2 linked regions of the Halioglobus japonicus genome follow. The protein of the gene in region 2 interacts with the protein of the main gene of each other region in a pairwise test. Links are inferred from orthologs where the notes say so. Each region holds a gene or a part of one and is shown on either strand. Other genes may lie near its edges.

The links. The genes of interacting proteins can lie anywhere in the genome.
Region 1: the proteins of cysM (region 2) and accC interact in binary tests that used the Escherichia coli proteins (3 or more experiments, as listed by UniProt). The link is inferred for Halioglobus japonicus from one-to-one orthologs.

The regions. Positions count from the first base shown.
Region 1 is NZ_CP019450.1:215,571-218,604, reverse strand. The notes cover bases 97-3,034. They hold accC (acetyl-CoA carboxylase biotin carboxylase subunit), read right to left. Parts: upstream 2,267-3,034; coding sequence 926-2,266; downstream 97-925. Other genes in these bases: aroQ (type II 3-dehydroquinate dehydratase), read right to left, coding at 2,815-3,034; accB (acetyl-CoA carboxylase biotin carboxyl carrier protein), read right to left, coding at 2,288-2,767; prmA (50S ribosomal protein L11 methyltransferase), read right to left, coding at 97-831. Also shown: more of prmA, read right to left, coding at 1-96. UniProt on the Escherichia coli protein: This protein is a component of the acetyl coenzyme A carboxylase complex; first, biotin carboxylase catalyzes the carboxylation of the carrier protein and then the transcarboxylase transfers the carboxyl group to form malonyl-CoA.
Region 2 is NZ_CP019450.1:2,069,171-2,072,026, forward strand. It holds cysM (cysteine synthase CysM), read left to right. Parts: upstream 1-908; coding sequence 909-1,805; downstream 1,806-2,856. Other genes in the region: recO (DNA repair protein RecO), read left to right, coding at 1-492; acpS (holo-ACP synthase), read left to right, coding at 497-868; relA (GTP diphosphokinase), read left to right, coding at 1,811-2,856. UniProt on the Escherichia coli protein: Two cysteine synthase enzymes are found. Both catalyze the same reaction. Cysteine synthase B can also use thiosulfate in place of sulfide to give cysteine thiosulfonate as a product.

The DNA of each region.
Region 1 (3,034 bases), 1.9 Mb from region 2 along the record:
CGAAAGTTCGGAGGCGTAGTGCGCGATAATGCCTTCGGCCTGGGTATTCAGCAGCCCGGAGAGTAGCAGTGTGCCGCCTGGTTTTAGCAGGTGTAACAGGGTGGGCGAGAGTTCTATCAGTGGACCGGCCAGGATGTTGGCGATGACGGTGTCGGCACGTGCCTGCCAGGCCTCGGAGTCGTAAGCGCCAGGTAAAGCCACCGGGAAAGCATCGGCGTCGACGCCATTGCGCTGGGCGTTGTCACGGCTAGCCACCAATGCCTGGGGATCGTTGTCGACACCCAGCGCCTCGACGGCACCGAGCTTGAGGGCGGCCACCGCGAGAATCCCGGAACCGCATCCGTAATCGACCACGATCTGGTCATTCAGCGCCATGCCGTCCAGTTCCGCCAGGCACAGGGCGGTGGTGGGATGGGTGCCGGTGCCAAAGGCCAGGCCGGGATCAAGCAGCAAATTGACCGCACTGGGTTCCGGGGGTTCCAGCCAGCTGGGGCAAACCCACAGGCGCTGACCAAACTGCATGGGCTGGTAGTGTTGCATCCACTCCCGTTCCCAGTCCTTGTCTTCCAGAATCTCCACTCGCGAATGGCACTTCTCGAGCAGTTCGTCCGGGAAGTGCGCGAGGATGGCTTCGATGTCAGTGTCGGCGGGGTACAGACCGGTGAGGCGGGTCTGGCGCCACAGCGGCGTTTCCCCCACGGCTGGTTCCAGCACTGGCTGGTCGGCGTTGTCTTCCAGAGTGACGGCTACCGAACCGCTGGCCAGCATCAGGTCCTCCAGCGCTTCCACCTGTTCCGGGTGGGTGTCCAGTCGCAGTTGAATCCAGGTCATGGGACGATTCCTGTGGGGGTGGTCAGGGGTCGTGACTCCCTCAGAAAGCGTGATTCCTGAGGGGTCGCGGCGCCCGGGGTAGAGCTGATTTCCGTCAGTCTTCCAGCTTGCTTTCGAGGTAGTGAATGCTCACACCACCCGCCTGGAACGCGCTGTCGCGGCACAGCTCCCGGTGCAGCGGGGTATTGGTGCGAATGCCCTCAACCACCAGCTCATCCAGCGCCTGGCGCATGCGTGCCAGGGCGACATCGCGGCTCTCGCCAAAGGTGATAATTTTGGCGATCAGCGAATCGTAGAAGGGCGGGACGGTGTAGCCGTCATAGAGGTGCGAGTCACAGCGTACGCCCAGCCCGCCCGGGGCGTGGAACGTATTTACCTTGCCCGGCGAGGGCAGGAAATTCTGCGGATCTTCGGCGTTAATCCGGCACTCAAAAGAGTGCCCGTTGAAGCTGATCTCGTCCTGGGTGACGGACAGTGGCATGCCTGCGGCGATGCGCAGCTGCTCCTTGACGATATCGAAACTGGTCACCATCTCAGTGACCGGGTGCTCCACCTGGACCCGGGTATTCATCTCGATGAAGTAAAATCCGCCATCCTCGTACAGGAATTCGAAGGTGCCGGCGCCGCGATAACCGATCTCGATGCACGCGTTGACGCAGGCCTCGTAGACCTGGTTGCGCAAGTCCTCGGGAATGCCGGGCGCAGGCGCTTCTTCGATGACTTTCTGGTGGCGGCGTTGCAATGAGCAGTCACGGTCACCCAGGTGAATGGCGTCGCCCTGGCCGTCGGCCAGAACCTGGACCTCGACATGGCGGGGCTTCTGTAGAAATTTCTCCAGATACACCACGTCAGACCCGAAGGCCGCGGCAGCTTCCGACTTGGTCACTTCAATCGAGGAGATCAGCACCTCTTCGTTGTGCACCACGCGCATGCCGCGACCACCGCCGCCAGCGGCAGCCTTGATGATCACCGGATAGCCAACGCGCTGGGCGATTTCCCGAGTGCGGTCGTGGTCGTCGGTGAGGGGGCCGTCGGAGCCCGGTACCGTGGGAACGCCGGCCCGTTTCATGGCCTCAATCGCAGATACCTTGTCGCCCATCAGGCGAATGGTTTCGGCGCGCGGGCCAACAAAGGTAAAGCCGCTTTTCTCGACCTGGTCGGCGAAGTCGGCATTCTCAGAGAGAAAGCCGTAGCCGGGGTGGATGGCGGTGGCGTCAGTGACCTCGGCGGCACTGATCAGTGCCGGCACATTGAGGTAGCTTTCCTTGGAGGGCGCGGGGCCGATACATACGGATTCATCAGCCAGCCGCACGTGCATCAATTCAGCGTCGGCAACGGAGTGCACCGCAACGGTCTTGATGTCGAGCTCTTTGCACGCGCGCAGTACGCGCAGTGCAATCTCGCCGCGGTTGGCGATAAGAACCTTGTCCAGAATGGGCATCTCGATGTGCCCTCCTTATACGATGGAGAACAGCGGCTGGTCGAATTCCACCGGCTCGCCGTTGTCCACGAGGATGGCTTCAATGGTGCCCGACTTGTCGGCCTCGATCTGGTTCATCATTTTCATCGCTTCGACAATACAGATGACGTCGCCGACTTTGACGGTCTGGCCAACCTCTGCGAACGAGGGTGAGCTGGGTGACGGTGCGCGGTAGAAGGTGCCCACCATGGGTGATTTCACGACATGGCCCGTGGTGGCCGGCGCGGCGGGCTCAGCAGCAGGCGCGGGTTCCGGTGCCGCAGCAATAGGTGCGGGTGCCGGCGCAGGTGCCGCGGCGGGCACGGGTGCGTAGGCAGGCGCCGCGGGCGCAGCCATCATGGGCTGCATGCTGTTGCGACTGATGCGCACAGATTCTTCGCCTTCCTTGATCTCAATTTCGTCGATATTCGACTCTTCCAGCAACTCGATCAGTTTTTTTACTTTGCGAATGTCCATGGTGTTGTTCTCTTCAAGTTGAGGTTTCGTTAATGGGGCAGGGCAGGTCAGGACTGCTCGATATACTTGATCGCCGCCTGCAGGCCGAGTTCGTAGCCTTGGGGGCCGAGGCCGCAGATCACGCCTTGAGCCAGGTCCGAGAAATAGGAATGCTTGCGGAATTCCTCGCGGGCATGAACGTTGGACAGGTGGACTTCTATAAAGGGAATCTCCACCGCCGCCAGCGCATCGCGCAGGGCCACACTAGTGTGGGTGAATGCCGCGGGG
Region 2 (2,856 bases):
GAGTCGGCGGGGCCCGCCACCCACTTGCGCAGTGAACGTCTCTACAGCGGCCTTTACCTGAATGAGATCCTGGTGCGTCTGTTGCATCGCCACGACCCTCATCCGCGCTTGTTTGCAGGCTATGCCGCCGCCGTGCAAGCCCTGGGTGAGGGTGTCGATGTGGAGCACGTGCTGCGGCGCTTCGAACTACAGCTGCTCGACGAACTGGGATATCGGCTGGATCTGGACCGGGAGGGCAGCAGCGGCGAACCGCTCGATGCAGCCACGTGGTACCTTTTCGATCCGGACACAGGCCTGCTGCCTTGCGCCGGCAGCAATGCCCAGAATCGCCCCGCTTATCTGGGCGAGGATTTACTGCAAATAGCCGCCGGGGTGTTCGATGGCAGCGCTCGGCTGACGGCGCGTCGATTGATGCGCCAGGCGCTGGCAGTGCACCTGGGAGACGCACCCTTGCGCAGTCGCGAGTTGTTTCGCGCCCAACCACAGGAGTGATTGAGTGATAGCGATAGGCACCGATATTCTGAAATTCGAGCGCATCGACGAGGTGTTGGGGCGCCTGGGTGATCGCTTTGTTGAGCGGATCCTGACCCCCGAGGAGCGTGTGGAATACGTCGCCAGTTCGCGTCCTGGCAATTTGCTCGCCAAGCGCTTTGCGGCCAAAGAGGCGGTTGCAAAATGCCTGGGAACGGGTATTGGGCGGGGGGTGAGTTGGCAGGATATATGCATAGTTCACGATGAGAACGGGGCCCCCGGTGTGGTGCTCAGTGGCGGCGCACTGGAAGTGGCCAGGACCCGGGGCGGTGCCAGGGTTTTGCTCAGCCTGGCAGATGAAACCGACTGTGTCGTTGCCTTTGCGGTGTTGTCCTGAGCCTGTACACTGCGCGGTGCGAAATAGAATGTGAAAAGCAATGCCTGACTATCCAACGATAGAAGCCTGTATTGGCAATACTCCCCTTGTGCGCCTGCAGCGCCTACCCGGTGAGACCAGTAACACGCTGTTGGTCAAGCTGGAGGGGAATAACCCGGCTGGCTCGGTTAAAGACCGTCCTGCCATCAGCATGATCGCTCAGGCTGAAGCCCGCGGCGATATCCAGCCCGGCGATACTCTGATAGAAGCCACCAGTGGCAATACCGGCATTGCCCTGGCCATGGCCGCAGCCATTCGCGGCTATCCGCTCACGCTGATTATGCCCTCGCATATGAGTGATGAGCGCAAACTGTCCATGTCCGCCTATGGCGCCACATTGGTCGAAGTTTCCCAGGAGGAGGGCATGGAAGGCGCCCGGGATCTGGCTATGGCGATGCAGGCTCGCGGCGAGGGTCGGGTGCTGGATCAGTTCGCCAACCCGGACAACCCGCGCGCCCACCTGACCGGCACAGGGCCGGAGATCTGGCAGCAGACCGACGGCACCATCACGCACTTTGTCAGTTCAATGGGCACGACAGGCACCATAATGGGGACCTCGGCCTACCTCAAACAGCAGAATCCCGACATCCAGATTGTCGGCCTGCAACCCGAAGATGGTTCCAGTATCCCTGGGATTCGCCGCTGGCCGGAGGCTTATCTACCGGCGATCTATGATGCCGCCCGAGTCGATCGGGTGCTCGATATTTCCCAACCGGAATCTGAGCGGGTCATGCGCCGAATGGCCGCCGAGGAGGGAATTTTCTGTGGCGTCTCTTCAGGCGGGGCCGTGGCCGGAGCGCTGCGCCTGTCGGCGGAGCTTGAGAATGCCGTCATCGTGGCCATTATTTGCGATCGCGGCGACCGCTACTTATCGACCGGCGTGTTCGCAGGGTCCTGAATTACATGGTCCAGGTTCGCAAACAACTTCCCGACCCCGCCAGTGGCGCAGCCGTTGACCTCGATGAGTGGGTTGAACACCTGGCCATCAGCCTCGATGACCAGGATGGAGGCCAGTTGCTGGAAGCCTGTCGATTGCTGCAGCAATTGGCGGCAGGCGAGGGCGAAGACCCCGGCGACTGGGCGACCGAAAGCGACTGTTTCGCGGCGGGGCTGGACACCGCACTGATTCTCGCGGAGCTGCACGTGGGGGCCTCCTGCCTGGTAGCCGGTGTGCTCTATCGGGCTGTGCGCGAGAAGCGAATTACCCTCGAAGAGGTGGGAGCCCGGTTCGGTGAAGAGGTAGAGGAGCTGTTACAGGGCGTATTGCGCATGGCTGCCATCGGCGAGCTGCGCCTGCACCAGGAGCATCCCGTGCTAGGCCAGGCACACGCCCAGAAAGACAACATACGCAAGATGTTGATTGCGCTCGTGGACGATGTGCGGGTGGCGCTGATCAAACTGGCGGAGCGGACCTGCGCGATCCGCGCGGTGAAGAATGACGAGGAGCGCCGTGAACTGGTCGCCCGGGAAGTCTTTGACGTGTATGCACCGCTGGCTCACCGGCTCGGCATTGGTCATCTCAAGTGGGAGCTTGAGGACTTGTCGTTCCGCTACATCTACACCGATGCCTATCGCAAAATTGCCCGGCTGTTGGACGGCAAGCGCCTGGAACGCGATCAGTTTATCGTCGAGGTTAAAGAGTTGCTCAGTCGCGTCCTCGGTGGCGCTGGCCTTGAATTTGAAATCGAGGGTCGGGCGAAACACATTTACAGTATCTGGCGCAAAATGCAGCGCAAGGGTATTGGCTTTTCTCAGGTTTACGATATTCGCGCGGTGCGCATCCTGGTACCAGAGGTGAAGGACTGTTACGCGACGCTGGGGCTGGTGCATGGCCTGTGGCGCAACATTCCCAATGAGTTTGACGACTATATCGCCAACCCAAAAGAGAACGGCTATCGCTCACTGCATACCGCGGTAATCGGCCCGGAAGGAAAAATTCTGGAAGTACA